DNA from 2 places in the Yersinia massiliensis genome. Region 1 is predicted to be linked to the other one. Evidence: predicted binding sites of a transcription regulator. Region 1 holds the regulator's gene; the other holds the start of a gene.

Region 1 (5,066 bases):
AGTGCTAATACCACCGTCGACAGCATGACAGTGACAGTGGCTAACAACGCGCGACTGACAAACGCTGAAACTAGCATGCTGGCAATAAAGCATAAACCTAGCTGAAGCGTGTTTTGCAGTGCGGCTGCTTTCCCCGTATTCGCAGGAAAAGGCATTAACGCATTTGCTACGATAATAGGGTAGCAGGCACCATTGACAAGCGCCATTATGCAGAAGGGAATAAGTAAACTAACCAGTGAGGGTGTGGTTAAAGTGGCGATGAAATAAAGCGCGATCATGCTGGCACTATATCCCGCCAATAGCCAAGGTAATAACGTATTTCCTTTAATACGGGTGAGTGCGCTACGACAACTGAATCCTCCCAAGAGGAAGGCTAAAGTTTGCGGTACATAGCTCAAACCAATGGTATTCGGGCCGTAACCCATGTCACCCAGAATAAAAGGTGAACCGGTTAACCAAGCAAAAAAACCGGCACTACAGGCGGCGAACATCATGACGTTGCCGCTAAATACCGGTGATTTCAGCAACTGCCAGAAACTGATCGTCGTGATAGATTGTTGATTCTTTTCGTTGACGGATTTATTGCGTTCTTTAAGGCGTACGGTTGGGATCAAGAGCAGCAATGTGACGACCAGCAGTACCACAAAAATAGAGCGCCAACTGAAGTGATTTAACAACCATGCACCGAGGAGAGGGGCCAGTGCCGGAGATAACGCCACCAAAGGCATAATGGTCGCGAACACACGGTTGGCTTTGCCATCGCGATAGCGATCTACCACTAAAGCCTGCCAACTTACGGCCGCAGAACAGACGCCCACTGCCTGAATGAAACGTAGGATCAATAATTGTGAGGCGGTTTCAACCCATAAAATCCCTAAGCACCCGATGGCAAATAGCCCTAAACCCGCTAACAGCACCGGCTTACGGCCTAATTTATCCGAGACCGGTCCCCAAATAAGCTGAGCTATTGCGAAACCCGCCAAGAAAATACTCAAACTGGCACTAATGGCCCCTGCTGAAGTTTGCAGTTCTTGTTGCATTGCGCCGAAGGCTGGCAAATACATATCGGTGGCCAGATAACCTAGCATGCTTAAACCGGCCAGATAGAACATGAAGCTAGACGTTGTTTTCATTCTTGATATCTCGATGGGGACATTTTTTTGCAGGTGCGACAGAAAATGGCTGTTATGACGATTGTTGTAAATGCATTGTTATAGGCAATTTATTGCGGAGGGCATTCTATCCGGCAAGATAATCTGTTGTGAAACGGTAATATTTGCACCATGCTATCAATATATTTGATATCTAAATGGTTGAGCAGCAGAGGTGGAGTTAATGTGGTCTGAATACTCACTGGATGTAGTGGATGCTGTCGCGCGTACTGGAAGTTTCAGTGCCGCTGCACAAGAATTGCACCGTGTACCGTCGGCGATAAGTTATACCGTGCGTCAACTTGAAGAGTGGCTCGCGGTGCCACTGTTTGAACGGCGGCATCGTGACGTCGAATTAACGGCTGCAGGCGCAATTTTTATCAAGGAAGCGCGTGATGTTATCAAAAAAATGAATGGCACACGTCGACAGTGCCAGCAAGTCGCGAATGGTTGGCGGGGGGAATTGACCATCGTGATAGATAAAATCGTTAAGCCAGCTCGCAGCCGCCGCTTAATCTTAGATTTCTATCGGCATTTTCCCGATATTGAATTGCGGGTACGCTATGAAGTGTTCAATGGCGTATGGGATGTGTTAGTCGACGGGCAAGCAGAAATGGCCATTGGCGCGACTCGCGCTGTGCCTGTTGGCGGGCGGTTTGTATTTCGCGATATGGGATTTTTGAGCTGGCAGTGTGTTGTGAGTGTTGAACATCCGTTGGCCCAGTTAACAGGGCCTTTGACCGATGACCAGTTACGGCCATTTCCCTCATTATGTTTGGAGGATACCGCGCAGAATCTACCCAAGCGAGACACTTGGACACTTGATAATCAGCAGCGGCTGGTGGTACCGGACTGGGTGACAGGGATTGATTGCCTGTGTGCAGGCTTATGCGTAGGCATGGTACCGACTCATATGGTTTCACCACTGATTGCACAAGGGAAGTTAGCTGCTTTGACGTTGACAGAACCCTTACCAGATAGCCCTTGCTGCATGACTTGGGAGCAAAATAACCATTCACCCGCGTTGGCTTGGTTACTTGAATATTTGGGTGACAGTGTCACATTGAATGATGAGTGGCTGAAAGACGAAAATGAGTGATTGCGCTGTGATTGACCGCACGATAGTGCCGCCGGTAGCGAAGTTTGCTACTGGCAGCAGGGCGTTACCAAATAGATGTTTTTTGCGCCGGAAGATGAGTCATTACCGGCAGAGTTTGATTAACGGCGGTAGTCGCGGAACGGACCATCAGCAACAGAACGTCGCTCAACCAGTTTCGGGTGAACTTCAATGGTCTGTGGGTCTTCGCGCTTGCTGACGATACGATCGAGCAACATGGCAAATGCCGTTTCACCTAATCGTTCTTTGGGTTGATGAATGGTGGTCAGTGCTGGTGAGAAATAGCGCGCATTACGCACGTTGTCATACCCTATCACCGAAATATCTTGTGGCACTCGCAGGCCCAATTCATCGGCTGCACAAATCGCGCCCATCGCCATAATATCTCCGCCACAAAATACGGCCGTTGGACGATGTTTTTGTGTCAGAATTTGATGCATGGCCTTATAGCCTGATTCTGGCTCGAAATCGCCTTGAACTACCCACTCATCACGCAGCTCAATATTCGCTTCTTCCAATGCCTTAAGGAAGCCTTGATGGCGACCTCCGCCGGTGTTACGAGATAACTGCCCCGGAATGGCACCAATATCGCGATGGCCGCGTTCAATAAGATAGCGACCGGCCAAATAACCGCCTTCAAAAGCATTATCAATAATAGAGTCAGTAAAATCACCCCGCGCTGTACCCCAATCCATCACCACCATCGGGATATTGCGATAGTCTTCCAGCATCCCAAGAAGTTGCTCTGGATATTCTGAACACATCACTAATAACCCATCGACACGCTTTTGCGCCAACATCGCCAGATACGCTTTTTGCTTATCCAGATTATTATGAGAGTTACATAGAATCAGCGTGTAGCCTTTGCTATAACAACTGTTTTCAACCGCTTCTATTACTTCGGCAAAATAGGGGGCTTCGCTGGAGGTTGCTAACAAGCCGATGGATTTTGTGTGATTAACTTTCAAACTGCGGGCCACAGCACTGGGCGAATAATGCAGTTCTTTAATGGCCGCCCACACGGCAGCCTTAGTATTTTCGGCGACGAAACGAGTTTTGTTAATCACGTGCGAAACGGTGGTGGTGGACACACCCGCGTGTTTGGCCACATCTTTAATCGTTGCCATATAAAAAATAACTCCTAAGCTCACCTGTTACAGCAGGTCAGTATTTTGTTAATCGTTTGCCTACATACTCGAAACCATTCAGACAGAAGCATATTATTAGGCTGGAAAATGGAATCAGCGGGCTGTCTGAGAGTATTTGTTGGACGTTATTGGCCAGTATGCAGTTATGAACTGCGAATTTTGGCTGATCTGGAGGAAAAGTGAAAGGGGTAATCAAAGTTATAAAGTGAGTAATGAGCAGAAGATTTTTTTTCTGAATTGTGGGAAGATAATTTAACACACTAACTATGTGCCTTTTCCCTACTACAAATTGACCGGCTGAGGAGTTTTTATGGATACCAATCTGAAAATGTCGCTGATTACGACTGTTGGTGCATTGGCAATGATTATTGCCTTTAGCTTCGTGGCGGTAATGAATTAAGTCAACCGCTTGCCGGTATAGCGTGACAAGTAGGGCGGTTTACCCGCCCTTATTATGGTTATCGATTTTAGTGATACTGATGTATCAACACATCCTCTCGCGTTTATTCGCCTTATCAGGCTAAATTCGTCTCAACGAAAGACCAATTCACCAGCGCCCAGAAGTTTTCCAGGTATTTAGGCCGCGCATTGCGGTAGTCGATATAATAAGCGTGTTCCCATACATCTACAGTCAGTAACGGTTTATCGTTGGTGGTCAGCGGGGTAGCCGCATTCGATGTACTGACAATGGCCAGTGAACCGTCTGCTTTTTTGACCAACCAAGTCCAACCAGCACCAAAATTTTTAACCGCAGCATCGGTAAATTGCGTTTTAAAATCAGCAAAAGACCCAAATGACTGATTTATGGCGTCAGCTACTTTACCCTGAGGTTCACCACCACCATTCGGCGACAGACAATGCCAATAGAAGGTATGGTTCCAAACCTGAGCAGCATTGTTAAAAATACCGCCACTAGATGTTTTCACGATCTCTTCCAGCGTTTTGCCAGCAAACTCTGTATCTTTAATTAGATTATTAAGGTTGACCACATAAGTGTTGTGGTGCTTGCCATAATGGTATTCCAGTGTTTCAGCTGAAATGTGTGGTTCCAGCGCATTTTGCGCATAAGGTAATGCCGGTAATTCAAATGACATTGCTTGCTCCTTTCGGGGTTGCTCAGGGTGTTTGCTCCTCAAATCTCATCAAAAACCATCGGTTATGATGTGGCGAAGAGCGGATAAACCAAAATTGTTGTATTTTTGTTGTGGGTATTAATTTTAGCAACTTTCAACGGGAATGACAGTTATAACCATAATATAATAGTGGTTATTGAGTGGGGGAGAGTCACAATGGTTATCATTATTGAGAAAGCGATTGATGGTCACTCACCCAGCAAATAATCTGCTGGGTATCGGGAGATTGAAGATTTAGCGAATCGTTTTAGGTGTGACCACGCGACGCGCGCCCACATAATGATCTTGCCAGTAGTCGTTATCCATCATGCTAATACGAATTTCTTCACCAGTACGAGGTGACTGAATAAACTTGCCGTTACCTAAATAAACACCGACATGGTCGGCAACACCGCGATTGGCGATATTAAAGAACACCAGGTCACCGCTCTCTAATTCTGCACGTTTCACTGGTGCGGCATCACGTAAATGAAACATTTCGTTAGCAGTGCGTGGCATTTTTATTCTGATGACATCT
Region 2 (5,066 bases), 2.4 Mb from region 1:
CTGCTTTTTGTGATTCAAAAACACGGCACGGGGAGCGTTGGGAAACTCTTTGCCCCCGTCATGCTGGTGTGGTTCCTAACACTGGCATTACTCGGTTTGCGCAGTATTATCGCGAATCCCGAAGTTTTATCGGCACTGAATCCAAAATGGGCGATAGCATTCTTTACGGAATATAAAACGGTCTCATTTTATGCCCTTGGCGCAGTGGTACTGGCGATAACTGGGGTGGAAGCGCTGTATGCGGATATGGGGCATTTCGGTAAATTCCCTATCCGTTTAGCGTGGTTTACCGTGGTGTTACCGTCATTGGTACTGAACTATTTTGGTCAGGGTGCATTATTACTGAAGAACCCTGAAGCCATCAAAAATCCCTTCTTCCTGTTAGCGCCAGATTGGGCATTGATCCCACTGCTAGTGCTGGCGACACTGGCGACAGTCATTGCTTCACAAGCTGTTATTTCCGGCGTTTTCTCGCTCACTCGGCAGGCTGTGCGTTTAGGCTATTTACCGCCGATGCGCATTATCCATACCTCCGAAATGGAGTCTGGCCAGATTTACATTCCAGTCATTAACTGGACGCTGTATCTGGCGGTCGTACTGGTGATTGTTGGCTTCGAACGCTCCAGCAATTTGGCTGCCGCTTACGGTATTGCCGTAACGGGAACGATGGTTATCACCAGTATTCTGTTCTGTACGGTGGCGCTGAAAAATTGGCACTGGAACCGTGCTTTTGTCGGGTGCCTGCTGGTGGTTTTGCTGCTTATCGATGTTCCGATGTTCTCAGCCAACGCATTGAAATTGTTCTCTGGCGGTTGGTTGCCACTTTCTCTCGGTCTCGTGATGTTTATCATCATGACCACATGGAAGAGCGAGCGTTTCAGCTTACTACGGCGTATGCACGAACACGGTAATTCACTGGAGGCGATGATTGCGTCACTAGAGAAATCACCGCCTGTACGGGTGACAGGCACTGCGGTGTACATGTCTCGGGCAATGAATGTCATTCCTTTTGCATTACTGCATAACCTTAAGCATAACAAAGTGCTACATGAGCGGGTTGTGTTACTGACGTTGCGAACCGAAGATGCCCCTTACGTACATAACGTCAAACGGGTGACTATTGAGCAGCTCTCGCCGACTTTCTGGCGAGTGGTTGCCAGCTACGGTTGGCGCGAAACACCGAATGTGGAGGAAATTTTCCACCGCTGCGGCCTAGAGGGCTTGCCGTGTCAGATGATGGAAACCTCGTTCTTTATGTCCCACGAATCGCTCATTTTAACTCGGCGACCTTGGTATCTATTCCTGAGAGGCAAACTGTTTATTGCCCTTAGCCGTAATGCACTGCGGGCTGCCGATCAGTTTGAGATCCCCCCTAACCGAGTGATTGAGCTCGGGACGCAAGTCGAGATTTAACCTAGAGGCCGCGATAATAAGCGGCCTTTCTCATTTCAATGCCCCTCTCATTTATTCATTCAGCGAAACGTTTCGATGGCGATCACAATTTCATCAATTGAGGTTTGCCTTCTGCGCTATTTTTTCTAAACTCAGTATCAGCGAAACGTTTCGCTGTTGGAGTTGAAAATGAAAAAAGGCGCATTACTGAATTCTGAAATTTCTGCTGTTATCTCCCGCTTGGGTCATACCGATCAGCTGGTGATAGGTGATGCGGGGCTGCCGATACCGGCAACCACCACACGTATCGATCTGGCACTGACGCAAGGTGTCCCTGGTTTCCTACAGGTTCTTGAGGTGGTAACACAAGAAATGCAGGTTGAGATTGCGTACCTTGCACAGGAGATCGTCAAAAATAATCCGCAACTCCATGAAGCGTTACTCGCCCAGTTAACACAACTTGAGCAGCACCAGGGAAACCAAATAGTTTTACGCTATATCAGCCATGAAGCTTTTAAAGAACAAACTAAACAAAGCCGGGCAGTGATTCGTAGCGGGGAATGTTCCCCCTTTGCTAACATCATTCTCTGCTCCGGCGTAACCTTCTGAGGCATTTATGCAACCTTTGCTGCAACTGAAAGGGATTGATAAAGCCTTTCCCGGCGTCAAAGCACTCTCCGGTGCCGCGCTCAGCGTCTATCCTGGCAGGGTGATGGCACTGGTGGGCGAAAATGGGGCGGGAAAATCGACCATGATGAAAGTGCTGACGGGTATCTACAGTAAGGATGCCGGCAGTCAGCATTTCATGGGTAAAGAAGTGGTGTTTAATGGCCCAAAAGACTCGCAGGAAGCGGGCATTGGCATTATTCATCAGGAACTTAACCTGATCCCGCAACTAACCATCGCAGAAAACATCTTTTTAGGACGCGAGTTCGTTAATCGCTTTGGTGGCATCGATTGGAAAAAGATGTATGCCGAAGCTGATTTACTGTTGGCGCGCCTCAATATTCATTACAGCAGCCACCGGCTGGTGGGGGAATTGTCCATTGGTGATCAGCAAATGGTGGAAATCGCCAAAGTGCTGAGCTTTGAATCCAAAGTCATCATTATGGACGAACCCACTGACGCCCTTACTGATACCGAAACCGCTTCTCTATTTAACGTCATTAAAGAGTTGAAAGCTGAAGGCCGTGGCATCGTTTATATCTCTCATCGGCTAAAAGAAATTTTTGAAATTTGCGATGACGTTACTGTTTTCCGAGATGGGCAGTTCATTGCAGAAAAACCGGTTAGCGAGCTGACCGAAAATACCCTGATTGAGATGATGGTTGGCCGCAAGTTAGAAGAGCAATATCCACGCCTGAATTTACCCCGTGGCGAAAAGCGCTTGCAGGTCAAACAGCTGTGTGGCCCAGGCGTGAGTAATGTCAGTTTTACCTTGCATCGTGGTGAGATCCTCGGCGTGGCGGGTTTGATGGGCGCGGGTCGCACGGAATTGATGAAAATCATCTATGGCGCGCTACCACGTAAGTCCGGATTTATTATGTTGGATGGCCGTGAAGTGGTTACCCATTCACCTCAGGATGGTTTAGCAAACGGCATTGTTTACATTTCTGAAGATCGTAAGCGGGATGGCTTAGTGCTTGGCATGTCAGTTAAAGAGAATATGTCTTTGACTGCACTACGTTATTTCAGTCGCACGGGTGGTTCACTCAAACATGCGGACGAACAGCAGGCAGTCGCCGATTTCATTCGCTTATTTAATATCAAAACACCGTCCATGGAACAGCCTATTGGTTTGTTATCCGGTGGTAATCAGCAGAAAGTCGCGATTGCGCGCGGTTTGATGACTCGTCCGAAGGTATTGATCCTTGATGAGCCTACGCGTGGAGTTGACGTCGGGGCCAAAAAAGAGATTTACCAGTTAATCAATCAATTCAAAGAAGAAGGGTTGAGCATCATTCTTGTTTCCTCAGAAATGCCGGAAGTGCTCGGTATGAGTGACCGTATCCTTGTGATGCATGAAGGCCAGTTAAGCGGCGAGTTCTCGATTGAACAGGCTACCCAAGAAGTGTTGATGGCAGCAGCCGTCGGCAAACAATTTACTGATAAGTAGATTATCAATAAGCCCATTATTAATCAGTCGATCATCAATTAGCTGATTATTAATAGGTCATAGCGCGTAGAGCAGGAGTAACCAGATATGAGTTCCCAAACGATCCAGACAAAACGCTGGTTCAGTAAAGAATGGTTATTAGAACAAAAATCACTGATTGCGCTGCTGGTGCTGATTGCTGTGGTTTCGTCACTAAGCCCAAACTTTTTTACCGTCAATAACTTGTTTAACATTCTCCAGCAGACATCCGTCAACGCCATTATGGCCGTTGGGATGACACTGGTTATCCTGACTTCCGGTATTGATCTGTCAGTGGGGTCATTATTGGCACTGACCGGCGCAGTGGCCGCCTCAATCGTCGGATTAGAAGTTAATGCCTTGGTGGCCGTTGCCGCAGCACTGGCTCTGGGGGCATTCATTGGTGGTATTACTGGCGTCATCGTTGCCAAAGGTAAAGTGCAGGCGTTTATCGCCACACTGGTCATGATGCTGTTACTGCGTGGCGTGACCATGGTTTACACCAATGGTAGCCCGATCAATACCGGTTTCACTGATGTGGCAGACACCTTTGGCTGGTTCGGTATTGGTCGCCCATTCGGCATTCCAACGCCTATCTGGTTGATGGCAATCGTCTTTATTGCTGCATGGTACATGTTGCACCACACCCGTTTAGGTCGCTATATCTATGCGTTAGGCGGTAATGAGTCTGCCACACGGCTCTCTGGTATCAGTGTTGATAAAGTTAAAATTATTGTTTATTCGCTCTGTGGATTGTTAGCGGCATTGGCGGGAATTATCGAAGTGGCTCGCTTGTCGTCTGCGCAACCCACGGCCGGTACAGGTTATGAACTGGACGCCATTGCAGCCGTCGTTCTAGGCGGTACGAGCCTTGCGGGTGGGAAAGGGCGGATCGTCGGCACGCTGATCGGTGCGTTAATCCTCGGTTTCTTGAATAACGGTTTGAATTTATTGGGCGTCTCCTCTTACTACCAAATGATCGTGAAAGCAGTGGTTATCTTGCTCGCGGTGTTGGTAGATAACAAAAAGCAGTAGGCTATTTTACGCAGCAATAATGCCTACTAAATTGAATTTGCTAAATCCCTACAGGAATAGTGACCATGAAAATGAAGAAACTGGCTACCTTGATCTCAGTTGTTGCATTAAGCGCCACCGTCAGTGCTAATGCGCTGGCAAAAGACACTATCGCATTGGTTGTTTCCACGCTGAATAACCCGTTCTTTGTTTCAATGAAAGAGGGTGCCCAAAAAGAAGCAGACAAACTGGGTTACAACTTGGTGGTCTTGGATTCGCAAAACAACCCTGCTAAAGAGCTGGCGAACGTGCAGGACTTAACCGTTCGTGGCACTAAAATTCTGCTGATTAACCCAACAGACTCAGATGCTGTGGGTAACGCAGTAAAAATGGCAAATCAGGCTAACATTCCAGTTATCACCCTTGACCGTCTGGCTAACGCGGGCACTGTGGTGAGCCACGTTGCATCTGATAACCGTTTCGGCGGCAAAATGGCCGGTGATTTTATTGCCAAGAAATTGGGTAG

What was found. The regulator PurR, encoded in region 1, represses purine synthesis genes. The targets are predictions, from matches to a motif close to CANGCAAACGTTTGCNTG.
Positions count from the first base shown of each region.
Region 2: rbsD (D-ribose pyranase) is a predicted target of PurR. The motif match lies at 1,552-1,569, and genes of this name have one in related genera.

Region 1 is NZ_CP028487.1:2,537,562-2,542,627, reverse strand. Features, by position in the region: gene punC (purine nucleoside transporter PunC) at 1-1,133, opposite strand, end outside; gene punR (DNA-binding transcriptional activator PunR) at 1,336-2,250, shown strand; gene purR (HTH-type transcriptional repressor PurR) at 2,370-3,395, opposite strand; gene DA391_RS11860 (YnhF family membrane protein) at 3,727-3,816, shown strand; gene sodB (superoxide dismutase [Fe]) at 3,932-4,510, opposite strand; gene DA391_RS11850 (C40 family peptidase) at 4,784-5,066, opposite strand, start outside.
Region 2 is NZ_CP028487.1:4,932,651-4,937,716, reverse strand. Features, by position in the region: gene kup (low affinity potassium transporter Kup) at 1-1,413, shown strand, start outside; gene rbsD (D-ribose pyranase) at 1,582-2,001, shown strand; gene rbsA (ribose ABC transporter ATP-binding protein RbsA) at 2,009-3,508, shown strand; gene rbsC (ribose ABC transporter permease) at 3,596-4,561, shown strand; gene rbsB (ribose ABC transporter substrate-binding protein RbsB) at 4,627-5,066, shown strand, end outside.